3 regions of the Micromonospora sp. NBRC 101691 genome follow, and region 3 is predicted to be linked to each of the others. Evidence: riboswitches for the same ligand, from Rfam matches in the RefSeq annotation. Region 3 holds a riboswitch; each other region holds the start of a gene.

Region 1 (7,907 bases), on a different contig from region 3:
GGGCAACGGCTCTCTCGCCGGCCTCTCCCACGACGTACGGCGGTGGCCGACGCTCGGTGCCGGCCGGGCGTACGCGCTGCTGCCGGCGAAGCCGGCCCGGCTGCCCCGGGGCTGGCTGCGGCTGCACCACCAGCCCCCGCCGGCCCGCCCCGGCCGGCTGATGGTGGAGTTGCGGGTGCCCCGGGGACGGAGCATCGACGTCTCCGCCACCGCCGGCGCGCTCGCCGGGCTGGCCCTGGTCCGGACTCCGGCGCAGCGGCTGCGCACGGCCGGCGTCGAGCTGATCCTCGGCAGCCGCTCGTACGAGCGGGTGCGGGTGGAACGGGCGTACCGGGCGCACGAGGGGGCCTGGCGGCGTGACCCGGCGGTGTCACCGGGCACCCTGTCGGCCGTGGTCGCCGCCCGTCAGCCGGCCGCCGCCGGGGCCGGCTCCGACGCCAGCACCTGAACCGACCACCGGCCGCCGGGAACCGCACCGAACGCCACCGGCACGCAGCGGCCGTTGGTCGCCGCAGCCAGGCCGCGCGCCCGGCCGAGTTCGCCGGGCGGCGGTTCGGCCACCATGATCACGTACGGCTCGGGGAGCGGGTCGCCGGGCGCGGGGAGCTGGGGCAGCCCCGCCACGGTACGGCAGCCCGGTGGCGGCTCGGCGCCGAGCGAGTCACCGACCACCGACACCCCGACCCCGCCGGCCCGCAACTGCCGGGCGAAGTGGACGGCCACCCGCCGGCACGCCCCGACCTCCCCGACCAGGGTGAAGGCGTCCGGCGTACGGCCCAGGTCCACGTGCAGCCGCCACGGCCCCCGGCGGCCGAGTTCGAGGGGCACCGTCACCGAGGGCAGCGGCTCGCCGTCGCCGACCCAGGCGTACGCGGGCGCGCCCCGGCCGGCGGCCACCCCGACCAGGCGTACCCGGATCGGTCCGACCTCGGTGCTCAACTCGGCCACCAGGTACGGGATCTCCCCTTCCGTCGGCACCTCCGGACGCGGGATGTCCGCCCCGGTCACCGCCGGCAACGGAGACGGCGACGCAGCCGGAGCCGGAGCCAGAACCCGGACCGGATGAGCCGGTGACGTAGGTGACGGCAGCGGTGGCGAGGTCTGTGCCGCTGCTGGCGCGGACACCGGTGCCGACGGCGTGGACGGAGGCGGTGGAGGCGACGGCGTAGTCGGTGGAGGCGTGGACGGAGGCGACGGCGTAGTCGGTGGAGGCGTGGACGGAGGCGACGGCGTAGTCGGTGGAGGCGTGGACGGAGGCGTCGGCGTAGTCGGTAGAGGCGTGGACGGAGGCGGTGGAGGCGATGGGGGAGGCAACGGCGACAGAGGCGGTGGCGGCTCGACCGACGCGGGAGCGGAAGGCGGCGGGGTGGGGGGCGGCACGACAGGAGGCGGCGCGGCTTCGCCGCTCGTGGCGGCGAGTTCGGCCGGGGTCGGGGTGTGATGCCGCTCGGGCGGCCAGGGGCCCGTGTCGTCCAGGGAGCCGGCGAGCCGCCGCTGACCGCCCCGACGCAGCAGTGCCACCGCCAGCACGGCGAGCGCCACCGCGAGCAGCGCGGCTGCGCCGCGTACCAGGAGGGTCTTGGCCTGCTCGCCGTCCGCCCGCCGCCCGGCCTCGGGCGGTGGGGCGGCGATCCGGGAGGTGGTCGCCCTCGACGCGGGCCGCGAGGCGGACCGGGACGGCGCTGGAGTGCGCGGAGCGGGGGTGGCCACTGGTGGGGAGGTCACGGACGGCCGGACCGCCGGACGGCTCGGCTCCGGGCGGGGAGGCCGGGGTCGGACGCTCGGCAGCGGCCCGACCCGCACCCCCGGCCCCTTCGCGTCCTTGGGCAGCACGAGGATCCACCCAGGGCGGAGTTCGAGCCCGTCGGTGAAGGTGCCGCCGTCGGGCTGGGCCCGCCCGTCGTTGAGCGCGACGATCTCCCGGAACCGGTTGCCGTTGCCGAGGGTACGCAGGGCGATGGCGTAGAGGTACTCCCGCTGCCCGTCGACCGGCGGCCCGACGACGTAGTACCGGCCGGTCTCGGCCGGCGCCGCTCCTGCCGCCGGGGCCGGGGCGAGGAGGAGCAGCCCCACCGCCAGCAGCACCGACGCCAGGGCTCGACACATCACCACCATCGTCCTCCAGATTTTCCCGTCCACCGACATCCTCGCGGCGTTCCCGGCTCCCTTCTACGCAGCTACGCACGGACGGTTCAACGGACTCTGCGGCGGCCTGACCGGACGGATGAACGCCTTCCACGGCCGTGTGTCGACGGAGGACAACCAGGACCCCGAGTCATCCCGAAGCTGGCAACTCAGCCGGGCGAGCACACTCATCCAATCCGACCTCGACATCGACCGAAGCCGCTCCCTACCCTGGCAACGCCGCGTCCAGGCCAGCCAACTCCTCACCGCGCTACGCATCCCGCAGCGAGGATCCACCGCCATCGTCGTCGGCGAACCCCATGCCGTCGACGGCAAACGCCTACGCGCGCTCACCCCAGACCGGCTGCGGTTGCGGATACCACGCTTCTCACCGCCGGGCTCGACCGGCTTGCTGAAAACCGCTGCGGCGCGGTGCCGGAGAGGGCCGTCGCGGGATCCGGGTTGATGCTGTGCGGCGATCGGTGTGGATCCGGTGTGGTAAGGGGCCTGTCGGTCAGGTTGGACGATGGCGCGTCACGCCCTGGCGAGTCGTTCCCGGAACGGTCCGCTGCCTGACCAGGCGTTCACCGATTTACGAGACGTCCTTCAGTCACCACTCAGCAGGGGTTCCCGGGCAGTGAACGGGGGACCATCGCGGGCCTGGCGTGGTTGTCGGCACAGGTTGCGCGTTCCACGCGCCGGACTCAAGCTGCGAGCGGTCACTTGAGCCAGTCGTTGCCGGGCAGTTTGCTGAGCTGCCGGATGTCGAGCGTCGGCGAGACCGATGACGTCGGGACGACGCCGAAATGCTCCATCGCTTTCCGTACCCACTCGGCCGCGTCGATGTTCAGGGGGCCGGAGACCCACATCGCGTACGGCAGGTTGACGAACCGCCCATCCTTGACCGCCTTGAGGTTGCGGGATGCCGGGTTGGCCCTCAAGGTGTCGACCTTCTGCTGGTACGACTGGCCCGGGTAGTCGACGAAGAAGATGACGTCAGGATTCGATGCGGCGAGCCGCTCCCAGCCCACCTCGGTCCAGGTGTCCTTCACGTCAGCGGTGGCGTTGGTGACCCCTGCGGCGTCGAAGATGGCCTGCGGGCCGCCGTACGAACCGGAGGTGAAGATGGCGTCGGTCCCGGAGTCGAAGAGGAACGCGGTCGGCTTCCCGCCCTTGGGCGCGGCGGCCAGCGCCGTCCGCCGCTTCTCGATGTCGGCGACGACGGTGTCCGCGGTCTCGCGGTGGCCGGTCAGTGTGCCGACGTTGCGCAGGTCGGTGGTGAGCGCGGTCCACGCGTCCATCGTGCCGCGAGCGCCGTTGTCCTGCTTGCAGGTCTCGCTGAGCAGGTAGGTCTTGATGCCGTGGGTCGTCAGATCCTCAGGCATCAGGTTGCGGGACTCGCTGAACCCGTATCCGTAGCCGGCGAACATCATCTCCGGGTTGACCGCCAGGACGTTCTCCAGGGTGGGGTGCTCGTCCCCGACCTCCTTCAGCTGATCGATCCGGGCTTCGGGATAGGCGAGCTCGAGCACGTCCCGGTCCTGGTCCATTCCGGTGACGGCGATCAGCTGGTCGCGTGCGCCGACGGACAGCACGATCGAGATGATGCCGCCGTCGTACGCGTACAGCCGGGTGACGGGCTTGTCGACGCTCACGTCCTGCCCACAGTTCTGGACGGTGATGGCGCCGGTGGCCGCGCTCGATCCGGCATCGCCGGAGCTGCACGCGGTGAGGGTGAACAAGGCGAGCACACAAGCGGTGACCCGGGTACGGCCAGGTGGGAAGACGGTCATGCCGGTGAGGTGTCCTTCCGGGGATGGATGAGCAGATGGTGCTGCGGGAGGTCGGGGTGGGGCACCTGAACGGAGCCGACGCCGAACTGCGTCTCGACGTGGTGAGCGCCGAGCACCTCGGCGGGCGGGCCGACGGCGACGATGCACGCTGGCTCCGACGTCCGGTCGCTGCCCGCGCGCCAGCCGACGAGGGCCAGCCGGTCGAAGAAGCGCAGGGCGAGATCGAGGTCGTGCACGGTGGCCACCAGGGTTCGGGCGCGGGTGGCGAAGACCTCCAGGAGGTCGAGCTGCCAGGCGACGTCGAGGTGGTTGGTCGGCTCGTCGAGCAGCACCGTCGGGCACTGCTGGGCCAGGCCGCGAGCCAGGACGGCCCGGCGCCGCTCGCCGCCGGACAGCTGGTCGGCGACGGTGTCGATCCGGCCGGCCAGTCCGACGGCGTCGAGGGCACCGAGCACGACATCGCGCTCGGTGCGGCCACCGCGGGCCCAGGGACGGGTCTGCGGCACCCGGCCGAGGGCGACCATCTCCCCGACCCGCAGCTCGGACGTCGTCACGTCCTCCTGCGGCACGTAGGCGAGCTGCCGGGCGCGTTCCCGGTTCGGGAGCCGCCGCAGATCGACCAGTCCGCCCCGCCCGTCGGCGATCAGCGCGGTTCCGGAGCTGGGGTGCAGCACTCCGGCCAGCACCCGCAGCAGCGTCGTCTTCCCGGCACCGTTGACCCCGACGATCCCGAGCCGGCTGCCGTCGGCGACGTCGAGGTCGACTCCACTCAGCACGGTGCGGCCGCCCATCCGGGCGGAGACGTCGTGCAGGCGCAGGGCGGGGGTCATCGGTCACCACCGAACCGGTACGAACCTCGGCCCATGAGCAGCAGGAACAGGGGCGCCCCGAGCACGCCCGTCACCACGCCCAGGGGAATCTCCTGCGGTCGCACCATCACCCGGGCCAGCACGTCGACCCAGACGAGGAAGACCGCACCCGCCACCGCCGCGACCGGCAGGACGACCCGGTGCCGGGCGCCCACCACCAGCCGGGCCGCGTGCGGAACGATCAGCCCGACGAACCCCACTCCCCCGCTGACCGCGACCAGCACACCGACGACCACGGACAGGATCACGAACAGCGCCGTACGCAACGCGGCCACGTTGATCCCGAGAGCCGCAGCCGTCTCCGGCCCGGCTGCCAGCGCGTCGAGCCAGCGATGCACAACCAGCAAGCCGGCCGCGAGGACGACGACGAACACGGCGGGTATCACAAGCTTTTCCCAGGTGGCTCCGCCGACGCTACCCAGCATCCAGAACATCACCGAGTTCGCCGCGCGCTCATCGTCGCTGAGAAAGACCAGCAGCGAGGCGATCGCTGAGAACCCGGAGGAAAGGACGACACCGGAGAGCACCAGCCGGATCGGGGTCAGTCCGCCCTGCACGGTGGCGATCAGCCAGATCAGCAGCGCGGATCCGACCGCCCCCAGCAGCGCCCCGGTCGAGACTGCGTAGAGGCCCAGCCCGGCAAGCGCGCCGGTGGTGAGGGCCGCGGTGGCACCCACCGAGGCGCCCGAGCTGATACCCAACAGGTAGGGATCGGCCAGTGAGTTGCGTACCAGGGTCTGCATGCCGGCCCCGGCGATCGCCAGGCCCGCGCCCACGACCAGCGCCAGCAGCGCGCGGGGCAGGCGCAGTTCCCAGATGATGACGTCCCAGCGGCCGGCCGGCCTGCCGGAGAAGCGGTCGGTGACCGCCGCGACGACCTCGGTGAGCGGGATTCGCTCGGAACCGAAGGCCAGCGAGGCGATCACGCTCAGGACCGACGCGACGGCCAGCACGAGCAACAACGGCCAGAACGGCAGCCTACGCCGGGGCATGATGCGGCCTCTCAAGTCTGGAGACCCTGATCGCGAGAGTCCACTGACGAGCATGTGAGCCGACAGGTCTTCGGACTTGGGGTCAACCGGCGGCACGGCCTTCCCAGAGAAGTACTCTCCAGTGGCGAAATCGTGCCGCCGTCGCCCGTACCGCTGCGCGCCAGTCCCGGAATCTCACCGGAGTTCCCTGGCATCCCTCAGGATGCGGTCGACTCGACCGGGACAGTACCCGCACCAGGCGGGTTCCGCCACTGAGGACTCCGCCCTCGTGACATCGACCACTGATCTGCGTCGAGCCGCCACGGCGTGTGCGAGATCCCCCGCGATCGCCGGGAACTCAGCGGCCGCGGGTGACGACTGCCACTTCGACGACCGCGTCCGCACCGATCGATGAATCCAATTCCGCCGATGCCCCGCCGGCCACCCACCCCCGGTCCGCCACTGATTTCGGCCCGCTGCTGCGGCTGCACTTCTACGCGGGCATCCTGGTCGCCCCGTTCTTGCTGGTCGTTGCCCTGACCGGGGCCACCGACACCACCGGCCCAGCCGCCATCCGGGCTTTCAAGGTCAGAACTTCGCGACCGAGTCACCGCCAACGACGACGAGATCACCAGGGATACCCACGTCAGCGTCACTGCTCGACGCCGCCGAGCGCGTCGGCGAGGCACATCCCATGGCTGGCCTTGGTCGGACAGCCAGGGTCGCCGTGGTTGCGCAGCTAGGACCGCAGATGGTGTGGGCGACGAGCCGGCTGTGGTGTCAATGCCCGCTGGCGAGGGCCTCGCCCAGCGGCGTCCGCGTGTGCAGCACCCGCGGACCGGCGCGCCGGCTGTCCACCAACCCGGCGGCGCGCAGCACGGTGAGATGGTGTGACGCCGTCGACGCCGCCAGGCCGGTCAGCTCGGCGCATTCGGACGTCGAGAGCGGCTGCTGGAGGTCGAGAAGGAGCCGGGCCCGGGCGGAACCCAGCAGGGCGGTGAGCGCGTCGAGCACGTCTGCGGCGGGGCGGTGCCAGGTCTCGGAGACGCCGTGCGCCGGGTAGAAGATGGTCGGCTGTGAGGGAGGCTCGGTAAGTACGGCACAGCCTCGGGTGGCCATGATCGAGGGGACCAGAACCAGTCCGGTGCCGCCGCAGTCGATCGTCTCCCCGTGGTGCCGCAGTTGCACCTCGACGACCTCGTCGCGCCAGCTCACCGTGGAGTGCAGGGTGGCGGCCATCGCGGCGAGTCCGGCGTCGCTGCTGCGCCGGGCACGCACCGCGATGTCGGCGCGCAGCAGGCGCAACATCTGCGGCCATACCGGCGCCAACAGCGTCTCCCACACCTGTTGCCAGGCCGTGACGATGGCGGTACGGGCACGCGCCGGGTCGGCGATCATCTCCTGGATCTCCCGCTGCCGGGCACCCGCCGACCGGATCTCCATCTTGTGCAGGTCGAAACGCAGTCGCTCGTCCGGCACCTCGCGCAGACGCTCCAACTCGTCCTCAGGGGTCATATCGCCCGACGGGGTGGCGGTCAGGAAGTCGGGCAGGTACCCGTCGACGCCGCTGATCACCGCCATCAGGCGGAACGCCTCACCGGCCGGCACACCGTGCTGGGCGCGGAACCAGCCCCAGTGCAGCGGGGCTACCTGCGGGCGGAGCATGACGCGGATCGCGTGGACAAGCTCGTGCCCCGGTGAGATCCCGAACCGAACCGCGGAGATGTCGGACGAGCCCAGCCGGAACTCCACCACCCTTCGATCCACGTCGAAAGGATAGGTGAGACGGCAATGAGCCCCGGATAGTGGAGATCACCAACGACGGAGCTCACCGATCAGGAGACATCAGATGCCGCAGTACTTCCTCACCATCCCGCACGACACGGCTGAGGAGCCGACGATGGAGTCGATGCAGCAGATGGACCCGGCCGAACTGGAGGCCATGATGGCCGCCGTCGACCGCTTCAACTCGGCGCTGCAGGACTCGGGCGCCTTCGTGCACGCCGGTGGGCTTCACCCGCCGTCGACCGCGATCACCATCGACGCCACCGGCGGCGAGGCCAAGCGCGTACCCGGTCCCTTCGTCGAGGCCCGGGAGTACGTCGGCGGTTTCTGGATCATCAACGCCACCGACGAGGAAACCGCTGTGA
Region 2 (7,907 bases), on a different contig from region 3:
GCGACGACGCTGGTCGCCAACAGCTGGATGCTCCTCATGGCGCTCCTTCCCTGGAAGGCTGACTACCGGTAAGGAGTCGGGAGCGCCGGGAAAAATACATCGACCCGCGCTTCCGGTCGGTCAGGCTCCGTCCGGGGCGGGCAGGTCGACCACGCGGGTGGCCCAGCGGTCCATCAGGGCCGGGTCGTGGGTGATGACCAGGACGCCCGTGCCGTGCTGACGCTGGTGGTCGGTGATGACGGCGGCCAGGTGGGCCTGGGTGGAGGCGTCGAGCATCGCGGTGGCCTCGTCGCAGAGCAGATAGCCCGGCCGGTGCACCAGGGCACGGGCGAGGCAGGCCCGTTGCAGCTGCCCGTCGCTGACCGCGTGCGGGCGTCGGGTGAGCAGGTCCGGCGTGAGCCCGACCAGGTCGGCCAGTTCGACCGCCCGGGCCCGGGCCTGCTCGGGCGGGGTGCCGGTGGCCCGCAGCGGCTCGGCGATGATGTCGGTGAGACTCAGCCGGGGGTCCGTCGCGGCGCGCGGGCTCTGGAACAGGACCGCGACCCGGGTACGCACGGCGGCGGGCAACCGGTGCCGGGCCCCGGCGACGGGTCGACCGTCGAGGGTGACGTGCCCGGCGTCGGGCGCGTGCAGCAGGGCGAGGACCCGGGCCAGGGTGGACTTGCCGCTGCCGGACGGACCGCGCAGTCCGACCGTCTCGCCGGGGGCGACGTGCAGGTCGACCCGGTCGAGGACGCGTTGGCGGCCGTAGGAGACGCCGACCTGACAGGCGGCGAGCCCGGTGGGGGTCATGCGGTGGCTCCGGCGGTCAGCGGGTGGTGGCAGGCGACCTGGCCGGAGCCGGACGCCGCGCCGACGGCGGGCGGGGTGGCGCAGACGTCGCTGGCCCGGCCGCAGCGCGGCGCGAACGCGCAGCCGGCGGGAAGGTCGGTGAGCATCGGCGGGTGGCCGGGCACGGGGCGGAAGGCGCGGTCGGGCAGGGCGTCGAGCAGGCCGGCGGTGTAGGGATGGGCGGGCGCGGCGAAGATCGCCTCGGTGGGCCGGTGCTCGACGATGCGGCTGGCGTACATGACCGCCACGGTGTCGGCGACCCGGCGGGCGGCGGCCAGGTCGTGGGTGATGAGCAGCACCGCCGCGCCGGTGTCGCAGCGGCGGCGCAGCAGGTCGAGGGTGTGGTCGACCAGGGGGCGGTCGAGGCCGGTGGTGGGTTCGTCGGCCAGCAGCAACGGCGGGTCGGGGGCGAGCGCGAGCGCGGTGGCCAGGCGTTGGGCCATGCCACCGGAGAGTTCGTGCGGGTAGCGGTCGAGGTCGGCGGGGAGCAGGCCGACGTCGGCGGCGACCCGTTCGGCGGCGGCCGGCGCGTCGCGCCGGGTGTGACCGTGCGCGCGCAGCGTCTCCGCCAGCAGGTGCCGCCCGGTGCGGACCGGGGTGAGCGCGGTGGCCGGGCTCTGCGGCACGAGGCCGACGGCCCGGCCGCGCACGGTCCGGGCGAGGCGGCGCTCGGTGCAGCCGACCAGGTCGACCGACTCCCCGCCGGGCGGACGCAGCAGGGCCCGCCCGGTGACCGTCGCGTTGCCGGGCAGCAGGCCCAGCAGGGCGTGGGCGAGCACGGACTTGCCACACCCGGACTCCCCCACCACGGCGAGCAGCTCGCCCGGCCGGACGGTCAGGCTCAGGTCGGTGACGGCGTGCACCACGGCGTCGCGGAGCCGGAACCGGACGGTCAGCCCGTCCACCTCCAGCAGGGCGGGACGGTCGGCGTGGACGCCGGTCGCGGCGGGGGCGGTGGTGTCGCGGGTGGCGGTCACAGCTGGAGCTCCGCTCGTACGCGGGGGTCGAGGCGGTCCCGCCAGCGGCCGGTGAGGACGGCCAGGGCCAGCGTGACGACGACCAGGAGCAGCCCGGGGACGAGGCTGGCCCACCAGGCGCCGGTGAGCAGGGACCGCTGCCCGTCGTTGATCATGTTGCCGAGGGAGGCCAGGTGCGGGGGCAGGCCGAGTCCGAGGAAGGACAGGGCGGTCTCGTGCCAGACGGCGTGCGGCACCATCAGCGTGGTCGCCAGCGCCAGGCGGGGCAGCACGTGCGGGAGCAGGTGCCGGGTGAGCACCCGGGCCCGACTGGCGCCGCCGGCGACGGCGGCGTCGATGAACGGCCGGTTCCGCAGGCTCAGCAACTCGGAGCGGACGATCCGGGCGGTGGAGAGCCAGTGCGTCAGCCCGATGGAGAGGATCACCGCGCCGAGGCTGGGCCGCAGCATCGCCACGATGAAGATGCCCAGCAGCAGGTGCGGCAGCGCGGCGATGGTGTCGACGACGCGCATCAGCACCCGGTCGACCCAGCCGCCCAGGCTGCCGGCGACCGCGCCGACGAGACCGCCGATGACGGCGGCGACCAGCGCGGCGACCGCGCCGACGAGCAGCGAGACGCGCAGCCCGTAGAGACTGCGGTGCAGCACGTCCCGGCCCAGGTCGTCGGTGCCGGCCGGGTGCGCGGGCGACGGGGCGAGCCGGGTGCGGGACAGGTCCACCGCGCTCTCGTCCAGCGGCCAGACGACGGGGGCGAGCAGGCAGGCGACGACCGCGACGGTCAGCACGGCGGCGGCGACGAGCACGCCGCCGCGTCCGGCACGTCCGGCGCTTCCGGCGCGTCCCGGTCGCCGGACTCCGCGGGCGCGGATCCGTGACGCAAGGTCAGTCATCGAGGCGCACCCGGGGGTCGGCGGCGGCGTAGGCGAGGTCGGTGGCCAGGTTCGCGGTCAGCACCACGACGGTGGTGGTCAGGGTGATCGCGGCCAGCAGGGGGAAGTCGCTGCCCAGGGCCGCCTGCACGGTGACCGCGCCCAGGCCGGGCAGGGAGAACACGGTCTCCACCAGGACGGCCCCGCCGACGATCTCCGGCAGGTGGGTGCCGACCAGGGTGAGGAACGGCAGCAGCGCGGTACGCAGCGCGTGGCCGAAGAGCACCGTCCGGCCGGACAGTCCCCGGGCCCGGGCCGCCAGCACGTGGTCGTCGCGGAGGCTGTCGGCGACCGCGTCCCGGATGAACAGCACGAACCACGGGGCCTGGGACAGGGCCAGCACCGTCACCGGCAGGACCAGGTGGTGGGCCACGTCGGCGGGGTCGGTGCCGGTGGCGGCGACGTCGGTGAGGCCACCGGCGGGCAGCCAGCCGAGGGTGAGCGCGAACACGGCGATGGCGGCCAGCCCGATCCAGAACACCGGCATCGACTGCACGGCGTACGCGGTGGCGCGCAGGGACCGGTCGAACCATCCGCCGCGCCGGTAGGCGGCGAGGGTGCCCAGCAGGAGGCTCGCCACCAGGACCAGGGCGAGGGCGAGGCCGACCAGCAGCAGGGTCCAGCCGGCGCGGGCCGCGAGCACCGAGGCGACCGGCTCGTGCCGGCTGGTCGACCAGCCGAGGTCGCCCTGGAGCAGGTTGCCCACCCAGCGGGCGTACTGCACCGGCAGCGGGTCGTCGACGCCCCAGTTGGCCCGGATCTGGGCGAGGTTCTCCTCGCTGGTGGTGAACGCGGCGGCCCCGGCGTACTGCTGCGCGGGGTCGATCGGCGAGGCCGCGCCGAGGGCGAACATGCCGACGCTGGTGGCCGAGAGGATCGGCACCGCGACCAGCAACCGGCGACGGACGACCTTACCGGCCCCGGCCAGCCGACGGGTACGCCGACCGGCCGGGACCTTCACCGGAACCGGCGGGGTCACGGGGTCTTCGTCCAGGTGTGGATGTTCCACCAGAGGCTGTTGGCCACGTCGTGCTCGTGCGGCTCGACCCGCGGCGCGACACCCTCGACGGCGTCGCGGACCACGTAGGTGTGCTGGAGGTAGGTCAGGAAGACCCAGGGCAGGTCGGTGGCGAGCTGCTTCTGGAACGTCGCGTACGCGGCCTTGCGGGCGGCCGGGTCGGCGTTGGCCCGGGCGTCCCGTAGCGCCTGGTCGACCACGGCGGAACGGTACGAGCCGGGGTTGAAGAAGCCCTGGCCGGCGAAGGTCGAGGTGAACAGCTTGAACGAGACGAAGTCCGGGTCGTACGGCGTGCCGAAGCCCATGACCAGCCCGTCGGTCTTCATCCGGGGGGTGATCGCGTCCCAGGTCAGCCCCTCGGGAGTGATCTTGATGCCGACCTTCCGGGCGTCGGCGGTGACCGCGAGGGCGAGTTCCTTGCGGAGGCTGTCGGTGGCCGGGTACATGAGGGAGAACGCGGCCGGGCGGCCGTCCTTGACCCGGACGCCGTCCGGACCCGGTTTCCAACCGGCCGCGTCCAGCGCGGCGGTGGCGGCGGCCGGGTCGGCGGCCGGCTTACCGACGATGGACGGCTCGGCGAACTCCGACGTCGGCGGGATCGGCCCGAACGCCGGCTCCCCCGCCCCGCCGAGGACGCCGGCCACCATCGCCGACCGGTCGACGGCCGCGTGCAACGCCTTCCGTACGGCCGGGTCTCCGGTGACCGGCCCGCCCATCGGCAGCATCACGCCCCGGTAGTCGGCGGTGGGGACCTTCTCCACCCGGTAGCCGGACCGCCCGTCGAACCCGGACGCCAGCCTCGGGGCCAGCTCGGCGACGTCGAACTCGCCGGCCCGCATCCGCTGGGCACGGACGTTGTCGTCGGGGACGAACGCCACCACCACGCCGGAGTTGGCCGGCCTGCCGCCCCAGTACCGCTCGTTGGCGGCGAGCACCAGGCGGTCGCCCGGGGTCCAGGAGGTCACCCGGTACGGGCCGGTGCCCACCGGCTTGCGGTTGAAGGCGGCCTTGTTGACGTCCTGCCCGGCCAGGGCCTTCGCCGGGACGATGCCCAGCGCGAGGCGCTGGAGGAACGGCGCGTAGGCGTACTCGAGGGTGAAGACCACGGTCGACGGGTCGGGCGCGGCGACGGCGGCGAGCATGTCCAGGTCGGAACGGAGCGTCGAGTCGACCTTCGGGTCCAGTACCGCCTGGTAGGTGAAGACCACGTCCTGCGCGGTCAGCGGGCTGCCGTCGTGGAAGACCACCCCGTCGCGGAGCTTCGCCGTGACCGTCCGCCCGTCGGCCGACACGGTCGGCAGCTCCCGGGCCAGGGCCGGCACGAGCTGGTTACGGTCGTCGCGGGCGACCAGGCCGTCGAAGATCAGCGAGCCGCCGTCGACGCCGTAGTTCAGCACCGGGTTGAGCGTGTCCGGCTCGCCCGCCGTCGCCACCACGAGCCGGTCGCCGCCGTCGCCGGCGGGGGTGTCCGTCGGGGCCGAGCAGGCGGACAGGGCGACCAGACCGGCGGCGAGCAGAGCCACCATCCGCGCAGACCGCACAGGGTCCCTCTTTCCTTGGGTCGACGACGTGGCGCGGCCGCGAGCCGACCGCGAAGCGATCCTTGCGTAGTTGCCAAGAGGTTGCAATAGCAGCCCGGAGGATGGTCATCACATCGCCGACCCTCTGGCTGACCTGCGCCTCGGGACCACCACCGGCCACCGACGACGTCGGCAGCCCGCCGCAGGTGGATCACCGCTCTTGCCCCGCCGGTCGCCGGTCGATAGCCTCTCGCCGTCAAGGTGCTCGGGAAGCCGGTGGAAGACCGGCGCGGCCCTCGCCACTGTGACCGGGGAGTGACCTCCGACTTGCGCCACTAGGCCGACGGCCTGGGAAGGCCGGAGGAAGCGTCGATCCGGGAGCCAGGAGACCGGCCTTGACGGTGTGATCTCGTCCACGAGGTGTTGGAGAGGAAGGTCTTCGATGCACATCGCCGAGGGGTACCTACCCCCGGTGCAGGCAGCGGCGTGGTTCGCGGTGTCCGCACCCTTCGTCGTCCACGGCAGCCGGGCGCTCGTCCGGCAGGTCCGTCAGGACCCTGAGTCCAAGTTGTTGCTGGGAGCTGCCGGCGCCTTCACCTTCGCGCTCTCGGCCCTGAAGATCCCGTCGGTGACCGGGTCCTGCTCCCACCCCACCGGCACCGGCCTCGGCGCGGTGCTGTTCCGACCACCGGTGATGAGCGTCCTCGGCGGCATCGTGCTGCTGTTCCAGGCGGTCCTGCTGGCCCACGGCGGGCTGAGCACGCTGGGCGCCAACATCTTCTCGATGGCGATCGTCGGCCCCTGGGTGGCCTACGGCGTCTACCTGCTGGCCCGCCGCCTCGGCGGCAGCCTGGACGTGGCGGTGTTCCTGGCCGCCGCGCTGGGCGGGCTGGCCACCTACTGCGTCACCAGCGTGCAGCTCGCCCTGGCGTTCCCCGACCCGGCGTCCGGTTTCCTCGGCGCGGTGGTCAAGTTCGGTGGCATCTTCGCCGTCACCCAGATCCCCCTGGCGATCAGCGAAGGGCTGCTGTCGGTGCTGGTGGTGCGACTGCTCACCCGGGTCAGCGGAGACGAGCTGCGGCGCCTCGGCGTGCTGCGCAAGCCCCAGGAGGTAGCGGCGTGAAGCGCTTCGGACGGGTCAACCTGCTCCTGCTGCTGGCGGTGGTCGCCCTGGCGGTGGCTCCGCTGGTGCTCGGGCTCGGCGGTTCGGCCGAGGAGCCGTTCACCGGGGCGGACGCCCAGGCCGAGGAGACGATCGTCGCCGACCACCCGGACTACGAACCGTGGTTCTCCTCCATCTACGAGCCGCCCTCCGGCGAGATCGAGTCGGGCCTGTTCGCCCTCCAGGCGGCGGTGGGCGCCGGGTTCCTCGGCTACTACTTCGGGGTCGCCCGCACCCGGCAGCGGATGCGCGACGCCGACGCCGCCAACGGCTAGTGTTCGCCCTCGACGTCGCCGCGCACACCGGTCCCTGGCGGGGACGGCACCCGGGCGAGAAGGCGCTGCTGGCGCTCGGCCTGCTGGTGTGCGCGGTGGCCCTGCCGACCTGGCCGGGCGCCGCGTTGGCGGGCGCCGCCGCCGCGCTGCTGCTGGTCGGCCCGGCCCGGGTGCCGGTGCCGCTGCTGCTGCGGGCGGCCCGGGTGCCGGCGCTGTTCATCGCCACCTCCGCGGTGCCGCTGCTGGTCTCCGTGCACTCCCCGACCCGGCTGGGCTGGAACCCGGCCGGGGTCGGGACGGCGGCCACCACGACCGGCCGCGCGGCGGCGGCCCTGCTGTGCCTGCTGCTGTTCAGCGCCACCACTCCCCTGTCCGACGTCCTGCCGAGGCTGGTCCGGCTCGGGGTCCCGGCGGCGGTGACCGAGGTCGCCGCGCTGACGTACCGGATGCTGTTCCTGCTGGTCGACAGCGTGCGCACGGTACGGGAGGCGCAGGCGGCGCGGTTGGGGTACCGGACCTGGCGCACGGCGTACCGGTCGCTGGCCGGGCAGGCGGGGGCGATCTTCGTCCGGGCCTTCACCCGGGCCCGCCGCCTGGAGGAGGGACTGGCGGTACGCGGCTACACCGGTTCACTGGCGGTGCAGGTGGAGGTCCGGCGGCTCTCCCCGGCCTTCGTGGGCGCGTCCGTCGCGCTGCTGGCGTCGATCGTGACCCTGACGGCCGTTTCCGGTGGGCTGTGGCGGTGACCGGACCGCTGCTGCGGATGTCCGGCGTGGACTTCGCCTACCAGCCCCGCCAACCCGTGCTCACCGGCGTCGACCTGACCGTCCTGCCCGGTCAGCGGCTGGCCGTGGTGGGACCCAACGGCGGCGGGAAGACCACCCTGTTCCGACTCGCGGTCGGCGCGCTCGCCCCGGACGCCGGGCGGATCGAGGTGGCCGGCACGCCGGTGCGACGCACCCGGTCGGGCCTGCTGGCGCTGCGGCAGCGGGTGCAGCTGGTGCTCCAGGACCCCGACGACCAGTTGTTCTCCGCCAGCGTCCGCCAGGACGTCTCGTTCGGGCCGGTGAACCTCGGCCTGGACCCCGCGCAGGTGCGGCAACGCTGCGACGAGGCGCTGGCCGCGTTGCAGGTCACCGCGCTGGCCGACCGTCCCACCCACCTGCTGTCGTACGGCCAACGCAAGCGGGTCGCC
Region 3 (7,907 bases):
GAACACCGGCGCGCCGAGCCGGTCGGTCGCCGCCCGGTCGAGCTGCTGGCCCGCCTGTCCCGGCCGGTAGGAGCAGCCGGTGCACGCGACGTACGCGCTTCGCAGGTTCAGGCCACGCAAGCCGACGACGGCCGACGGCAGATGCTCGGCGTACCGGTCCAGCCGGTGCGCCAGCGACCCGTCCACCACCGGCAGCCGGGCGACGTGGTAGCGGACGGTCGGGGGCAGCAGGCGGCGCAGCTCGGGTTCCACGGTCGGGTTGGCCGGCGGAACGATGACACCCAGAGCGGTCTCGGTCATCACACCCCTCAAGTCGTTCGACTCAGCCGTACGCCGTTCTACGTGCTGGAACGATAGGGCTTGCGAAGAACCCGGTCAACCCGAGCGTCCGTGCCATGACAAGGGGTGTGCAGCGCCCGACTCCGGCCGGTGACTTGCCGCATCCACGGCGCGCTCGCCCTCCACCGGGCCGGCCGCCGCCTCTCGCCCACAGTCCGGCGAGACAGAAGGCGCAGGGGGTGCGAACCTCGCGTCAGCTCCACCGGGCTTCGAGTCAACAGCAGGAGCCGATCCAGAAAATCCGCCGCCACGGGACCCATAAGCGAACGGCTCGGAAGAATCGCGCCATCCCGCATCAAGCGCCACGGAGCAATGTCCAGCCGGTGTCCCGTACCCATAGACGCTGAGGTCAGCGTAAAACACCGCCAGAACCGCTCCTCGCGACAGATGTCCACGTGGAAGCGGTTCGCTGCGTTCGAGGGTTCGCTGTCACCCTTCCCCCGCGACCGGGCGATGCGTCGGACACGCCTGACGATCGGTTGAGGCTAGAACGGGCGGCAGGGCCGGGCAACCCCTGCCGTCGAAGTTTGTCGACATACGCGAAGATCGATTGATCGGTGACGGTTCGCCGCTTTTCGTCAATCGGATCTCGTTAGTCTCGCAGCAGAAGGGAGGTAACGACGATGGCGCTCAAGAAAACCAAGATCCGACCGCAGACGTCCATGCACGCCCTGATCCTTCCGCCCCCGAACCGCATCGCGGCGGGTGGCAAGCGTTCCACTCCCAAGGATTCGCCCAGCTGACGCTCGCCGGGGTTGCCGGCCGGGCGGCCGGCAACCCCGCGCGGCGTGGAAGGAGTAGCCGTGCGGGTGTGCCTGGTGGCGATGCCCTGGCAGTCCATATCCAGCCCCTCTCTGCCGGTCGGTTTGTTGCACAGCCGGCTGCGCCAGGCCCGGCCAACAGACCAGATCGACGAATACCACGGCTACCTGCACTGGGCGGAGCATCTGCTGACCGCGTCGGCCGGCGAGATCACCGCCGACGACTACATCGCCGTCGCCGACAAAGGGCTTTTCCACGGCACCGGCGACTGGGTCTTCGCCGGGGCATTGCACGACGATGCGCAATGGCGCCTGGCAGAGTTCCGCACGCATGCGGAAAGCGTCGACGGGGCCGAGATCGACCTACCGAAGATTGAATGGATGCGCCAGCTCGCGGCACCGTTCGTCGAGGACGCGGCGAAACGGATCGTCGCTGGCGAACCCGATGTGGTCGGGTTCACCTCGACCTTCATGCAGACCATTCCCAGCCTGGCCCTCGCCCGGGCGATCAAGAGGAGGCGACCGCAGGTCCGGGTGGTGTTCGGCGGCGCCAACTGCGACGGTCCGATGGGGGCCGCGCTGCACCGCAACCACCGGTTCGTCGACTACGTCGTACGAGGCGAGGGCGAACTGGCGTTTCCTCTCCTGCTCGACCGGATCGACGCCGGCCGGACGCCCGCCGACGTCCCCGGCGTGTGCTGGTGGGACGGGGATCGGTCCGTCGCCGTCGCACCGGCCCGGACCACCGTACCGCCGACGCTCATCCCGATCCCGACCTTCGACCGTTGGCAGGCGGACTTCGACGCGTCGGTGCTGCGCGACCGGGTCAACCCCAGTCTCGTCGTCGAGGCGGCCCGGGGCTGCTGGTGGGGCGACAAACACCAGTGCACCTTCTGCGGACTCAACGGCTCGGTGATCGCGTTCCGGAGCAAGCCGGCCGACCAGTTCTGGACCGAGCTGTCGACGCTGGTGGAACGCCACCAGATCCTCGACGTCATCCCGGTGGACAACATCCTGGACATGGACTACTTCCGCACGTTGCTGCCACGGCTCGCCGCCGCCGACTGGGACCTGCGGATGCACTACGAGGTCAAGTCCAACCTTCGCGCCGACCAGGTGCGGCAGCTCGCCGAGGCGGGCATCGTCCACGTGCAGCCGGGCATCGAGAGTCTGTCCGCCCGCGTCCTCAAGATCATGGACAAGGGGGTGGACGGCGTCACCAACGTCCGCCTGCTGCGCGACAGCGAGGACCACCGGCTGACCGTGCAGTGGAACTACCTCTACGGGTTTCCCGGCGAGACCGACCACGACTACACCGAGGTCGTCGCGCAGTTCCCCGCGCTGGTGCACCTGCAACCGCCGCGTGGCGCGGCACGCATCACCGTGGAACGCTTCAGCCCGTACTTCGAGCGGCCCGAACTCGGCTTCGGCCGCCGCGAGCCCGCGCCCTTCTACCGGTACCTCTACCCCTTCGGACACGACGAGCTGATGGACCTGGCGTACTTCTTCCAGTGCGACGACCGGGGCATCGGAGCGGAGACGGCCCGGGCCCTCGACGACGCGGTGGCCCGGTGGCAGGACGACCACCACGAGTCGTACCTGCTGCTCGACGAACGCTCGGACGGCACCCTCGGCATCCGGGACCGCCGGAGCGGCTGGCCCCACCGTGACCACACCCTGCGCGGTTGGCACGCCGCGGCCTACCGTGACCTGAACCGACCGCGTACGGTCACCGCGCTGCACAGCCAGCTCACCACTGCCGGTCACCGGGTCGACACCGCAGAACTTGCCCGGTGGCTCGACCAGCAGCGGGCCGACGGGCTGGTGTTCGCGGACGCGGACAGGTGGGTGGCGCTGGCCACCACGGTCGCGCCACTGCGCATCCGCACGGACGAGCAGGCGTACGCCGTCCTGGAGGCGGCCCCGTGACCGCGACGGTTCCCGGCCGCCCCGCACCCGACCCGGCCTGGCCGGAGGCCACCCGCCTGCTCGACCCCGTCGTCCTGACCCCGGATGAGCCGCCGTCCGTGCTCGCTCTGGTCGCGCTCCTGCGCGACTGTCTGAGCCGGGGAAGCCGGGTCACCTGGCGGTGCCGGGCGACCGGCGGCCTCGACCTCGCCCCGTTGCGGCACCTGCCCCCACCGGAGTGGTCGGCGGGTGAGGACCCCGCCGTGACCGAGTGGCGGGACACCTTCCGCCTCGGCCTGTGCTACTACCGGCAGGGTCCCGGATTCGTCGGAGTCCGTGACGTACGGGACCCGGCCGAATCCGCCGTCTACGTGCTCGACGAACCGCCGCTACGGGAGGCGTTCCTGCGCTGTCTCACGCCGCAGCGGCTCGACGACTGGACGGCTCAGGGGCGGGCCGCCGCCGAGGAACTCGTCGCCGAGGGGCTCCTGCTTCGTCTCGGTGGGCTGGCCGTGAGCCTGCCGTACCGGATGCGGGTGTGGCCGGTGCCCGCGACCGCGGTATGAAGGGCTGCGCGTCGGGCAACGGACCGGGGGCGATCGCCCCGGACGGCTCCTCGGTCGACCTGTACGCCCGGCTGCCCACCTGGGGCGAACCGGAGCTGGTACACCGGGCACTTCCGCAGGCGGCGTCCATCCTCGAACTCGGCTGCGGAGCCGGTCGGATGACCGGCCCGCTGGTCCGCCTCGGCCACCCGGTCACCGCCGTCGACGAGTCACCGGAGATGCTCGCCCGCATCCCGTACACCGTCACGGTCCGATCGACGATCGAGGAGCTGCGGCTGCCCGGCCGCTTCGACGCCGTGCTGCTCGCCTCGCACCTGATCAACGACCCGGACCGCCAGCTCTGCGTCCGGTGGCTCGCCACCGCCCGCCGGCACCTGACCGTCGGCGGAAGCCTCCTGCTGCAACGGCTGGACCCGTCCTGGTTCGACACGCCCCGACCCGCCTACGTCTACCAGGACGGACTGGAGATCGTGCTCGTCGAGGTGCGCCGACCCACGTCGCGTCAGGTGGCGGCGACCATCCGGTACCGACTGGAGGGCCTCGTCTGGTACCACCGGTTCACCGTCGAACGGGTGGACGACGCCGACCTCGACGAGTTGCTGGCGCTGGCGGGCCTACGCCGGACCGGGTTCGTCAGCGCCGACCGGACCTGGGTCCGGGCGGACCCGGCCGACCACATCGGCGCCGCCGTCCCGGACGCCGGTGCCGCGGTCGTGGCCCACATGCCGGACAAGCTGGGTGATGCGGCACCCCGGTAGCCGGATGGCGGCCGCCATGACGCCGCCGGCACCGGCCCCGACCCAGGATGATGGTGCTCGGCGCGTGCCGGCGGGCGGGTCTGACCACCGGCACGAATTTCTCCTGGTGGGCTTCACCGATCCCACGGAAGTGGCGTAGGACACAGTCAAGAGTCCTATGTGGTGTGGTGGATGCCCTTGCTAGGGTCGGCCCCGCGATGTGTGAGGGAAGCCGGTGTGAGCCCGGCACGGTCCTCGCCACTGTGACCGGGTAGTGATCCCCATATGGGCCACTGGGCGCAAGCCTGGGAAGGCCGGGGTGAGCGTTGATCCGGGAGTCAGGATACCTCCACTCGCACATCATCGATGTTGATCTACGAAGGATGGATCAGATGCACATGGCCTCGTCCGGTGCCCGCGCGTCGACCGCCGCCTGCTGGTCGCGCCCCGAACGACGCTCCCGTAGAAGCTGGCACCGAAGCCGCTGACCTGTCTTCGTCATGGTCTGCCACGACCGCTGTGGGACGTGCGCCGCGCGCAGTCGTGCTCGCCGGCGTGGTGACCCGCTCTGGTCCACGACTCTTCCCGGCCGGTCCCTGCCGGGACGCCGTGGGCTCCGTCTTCCACCCGAGCAAGGAGCTTGTCCCGTGAACAGACGTAGCGATCGCGTGGCCGGGGTCGCCGACCGGCGCGCGGTGCTCAAGGGTGTGATGTCCGGCGCCGTGCTGCTCGGCGTGCCCGGATGGGCCGGATGCGGGACACGGGAGCCGACGGCGGCGCAGGGCGGGTTGCCGCGCCGGGGCGGGAGTCTGCGGGTCGTCACCTCGGGGGCAAGCACCACCGACGACGTGCTCGACCCGCATCTGGCCGGCTCGTGGGGCGGTGGAGCGGTGGCGAAGAACATCTTCGACAAGCTCGTCGCCTACGACAACGACCTGACTCTGCGTCCACGGTTGGCCGAGCGCCTGGAGCCGAACGCCGACGGCACGGTCTGGCGGATCGTGCTGCGTAAGGGCGTGGTCTGGCACGACGGCAAGCCGCTGACCGCCGATGACGTCCTGTGGAGCGTCAAGCGGATCATCGATCCGGCGAACAAGCTGCCGGCCGCCGCCGACCTCGCCATGGTCGACCTCGCCGGATCGCGACGGGTCGACGACCTGACGGTGGAGTTGCGCATGAAGCAACCGATGGCCGATCTGGGGGCGCTGCTGGCCGGCTGGTACGTCTACGTGGTCCAGAACGGCACCACCAGCTTCGACAAGGCCCACCCGCCCGTCGGCACCGGCCCGTTCCGGTTCGACAGTTGGACGCCGGGGGAACGTACCCGACTGGTACGCAACGACCGCTACTGGGAGCCGGGAAAGCCCTACGTCGACAGCGTGGAGATCCTCCTCGCGGCGGAAGCTGACGCCCGGCTCAACGTGTTCCTCTCCGGGCGGGCCGACATCGTGCACCAGTTGTCCCATGTGCAGGCCAAGGCCCACCAGGGCAACCGACAGATCGGTATCCGCCAGTCCCCGGTCGGGACCATCCACGCGTTCAACATGCTCATCGACCGCGAACCGTTCGACGATCCCAGGGTGCGTGAGGCGTTGAAGCTGGCGGTGGATCGCCAGGCCATCGTCGACGCGGTGTTCTTCGGCTACGGCGAGGTCGGCAACGACCTGTACGGCAAGGGCGCGCCGAACTACGCCGACTCGATCCCGCAGCGGCCCCACGACCCGCAACGGGCGCGGGCGCTGCTGCGCGAGGCCGGCAGGGAGAACCTGAAGGTCACCCTGCACACCGCCGACGTCACTCCCGGGTACGTGCAGGCGGCGCTGCTCTACGCCGAGCAGGCCAAGCAGGCGGGCATCACCATCGAGGTGGTGAAGTCGGAGCGCTCGTCGTACTGGAGCGACGTGTATCTCAAGCAGCCCTTCACCCAGACCAGCTGGGGTAGCTACGCGCTGGAGTGGTTCTACGGTCAGGCGGTCGTGTCCGACGCGCTCAGCAACGAGACCGCCTGGAAGCGCCCCGCCTGGGACGCGAGATTCGCCGTCGCCCGTGGCACCATCGACCCGGCGGTGCGCAGGGAGCGGTACCGGGAACTGCAACAGGAACTCTGGGCCGACGGCGGATACATCATCCACTCCTACGCCAGGTGGCTCGACGGGGTGAGCCCTCGGGTGCGGGGTTTCACGGAGGCCACCGTCGCCAGCGACGACTGGTGCAACTACGCCGGCGTGTGGTTGTGACGTCCGGCCCCGGGCCCTGGTTGCCGTGGTGGGACCGCTTTCCGTTGGGCCGCCATCTCGCCGGACGACTGTTGAGCGCCGTCGTCGTGATCGTCGCCGCCTCGGTGGTGATCTTCGGGGCGATGCAGTTGCTGCCCGGCGACGCCGTCGACGTCCTCCTCGCCAAGGGTGCCGGCTCCGGCGGTGGCACCGCCGCGCAGAAGACGGCCCTGCGCGCCGAGCTCGGTCTCGACCGGCCCCTGCCCGAGCGGTACCTGGACTGGATCGGCGATGTCCTGCGAGGTGACCTCGGCCGGTCCGTGTTCTCCGGCCGGCCGGTCACCGAGATCGTCGCCGACCGGCTCCGCAACACCCTGACACTGGCAGCGGTGGCGACCGCGGTGCTCGTCCCGGTCGCGGTCGGCCTCGGCGCCTGGGCCGGTGCCCGTGCCGGTCACGCCCGCGACCGGGCCGTCACCGTCACCGCCGTCGTCGTCGGCGCGCTACCCGAGTTCGTCACCGCCACGCTGCTGATCGCGATCTTCGCCTACGCCTGGCCGGTACTGCCGGCCGTGTCCATGCTCGACCCCGGCGCCAACCCGTTGTCCGCTCCCGAGGCCCTCGTGCTGCCGGTCCTCACGCTGGTCGCGGTGATGGCCCCACAGACGATCCGGATGGTCCGGGCGCAGGTGGCCGAGGCGATGGCCTCGGACTACGTGAGGATGGCGCGGCTGCACGGCGTGGCCGAACGGCGCATCGTCACCCACCACGCCCTACGGAACGCCCTCGCCCCGGCGGCACCGCTCCTCGCGGGCAGCATCACCTGGCTGGTGGGCGGCATCGTCGTGGTCGAGACCGTCTTCAACTATCCCGGCATCTCGGCCGACCTGATCCACGCGATCGGACACCGCGACCTGCCCTACGTACAGTCCGTGACCCTGCTCTTCGCCGCCACCACCGTCGTCGGCTACCTGCTGGCCGACCTGACCGTCATGGCGCTGGTGCCGAAACTGCGCACCCAGCCCCGGCAGGGCCGATGACCACCCGTCCTCCCCGCATCCGACGACGGACCGGGGGCGGCGTCATCGCGGGAACGGCCGTGGGCCTCCTCGTGGTCGCGCTGGCCGGGCCGTGGTTCGCGCCGCACACGGCCACCGAGGTCGTCGGCCTGCCGTTCGCTCCGCCCCGATCCGGACACCCGCTCGGCACCGACTACCTGGGCAGCGACGTGCTCAGTCGTCTCCTGCACGGCGGGCGCACGGTCGTCGCGCTGTCGGCTGCCGCCACCGTCACGGCCTACCTCGCCGGCACCGCTGCGGGAATCCTCGCCGGGCTCCGCCACCGGGTGGACAGCGTCATCCTCCGGCCGGTCGACGTGCT

The links. A riboswitch is a leader RNA that binds a small molecule or an ion and turns the genes downstream of it on or off. The one in region 3 is predicted to bind cobalamin.
Region 1: it holds a riboswitch for cobalamin, as region 3 does, so the genes downstream of both, QSK20_RS21875 (FecCD family ABC transporter permease) here and QSK20_RS19500 (ABC transporter substrate-binding protein) in region 3, are expected to answer to the same signal.
Region 2: it holds a riboswitch for cobalamin, as region 3 does, so the genes downstream of both, QSK20_RS10300 (energy-coupling factor ABC transporter permease) here and QSK20_RS19500 (ABC transporter substrate-binding protein) in region 3, are expected to answer to the same signal.

The regions. Positions count from the first base shown of each region.
Region 1 is NZ_BSTB01000015.1:74,740-82,646, reverse strand. It holds gene QSK20_RS21895 (hypothetical protein) at 1-448, shown strand, start outside; gene QSK20_RS21890 (hypothetical protein) at 406-2,106, opposite strand; gene QSK20_RS21885 (ABC transporter substrate-binding protein) at 2,844-3,917, opposite strand; gene QSK20_RS21880 (ABC transporter ATP-binding protein) at 3,914-4,747, opposite strand; gene QSK20_RS21875 (FecCD family ABC transporter permease) at 4,744-5,778, opposite strand; cobalamin riboswitch at 5,823-6,006, opposite strand; gene QSK20_RS21870 (ArsR/SmtB family transcription factor) at 6,538-7,524, opposite strand; gene QSK20_RS21865 (YciI family protein) at 7,607-7,907, shown strand, end outside.
Region 2 is NZ_BSTB01000004.1:354,989-362,895, forward strand. It holds gene QSK20_RS10270 (hypothetical protein) at 1-38, opposite strand, end outside; gene QSK20_RS10275 (ABC transporter ATP-binding protein) at 121-792, opposite strand; gene QSK20_RS10280 (ABC transporter ATP-binding protein) at 789-1,808, opposite strand; gene QSK20_RS10285 (ABC transporter permease) at 1,805-2,698, opposite strand; gene QSK20_RS10290 (ABC transporter permease) at 2,691-3,716, opposite strand; gene QSK20_RS10295 (ABC transporter substrate-binding protein) at 3,713-5,296, opposite strand; cobalamin riboswitch at 5,518-5,687, shown strand; gene QSK20_RS10300 (energy-coupling factor ABC transporter permease) at 5,718-6,398, shown strand; gene QSK20_RS10305 (energy-coupling factor ABC transporter substrate-binding protein) at 6,395-6,712, shown strand; gene cbiQ (cobalt ECF transporter T component CbiQ) at 6,712-7,458, shown strand; gene QSK20_RS10315 (energy-coupling factor ABC transporter ATP-binding protein) at 7,476-7,907, shown strand, end outside.
Region 3 is NZ_BSTB01000012.1:146,092-153,998, forward strand. It holds gene QSK20_RS19480 (maleate cis-trans isomerase family protein) at 1-300, opposite strand, end outside; gene QSK20_RS19485 (RiPP maturation radical SAM C-methyltransferase) at 1,143-3,029, shown strand; gene QSK20_RS19490 (DUF5825 family protein) at 3,026-3,574, shown strand; gene QSK20_RS19495 (class I SAM-dependent methyltransferase) at 3,571-4,332, shown strand; cobalamin riboswitch at 4,484-4,679, shown strand; gene QSK20_RS19500 (ABC transporter substrate-binding protein) at 4,959-6,548, shown strand; gene QSK20_RS19505 (ABC transporter permease) at 6,545-7,567, shown strand; gene QSK20_RS19510 (ABC transporter permease) at 7,627-7,907, shown strand, end outside.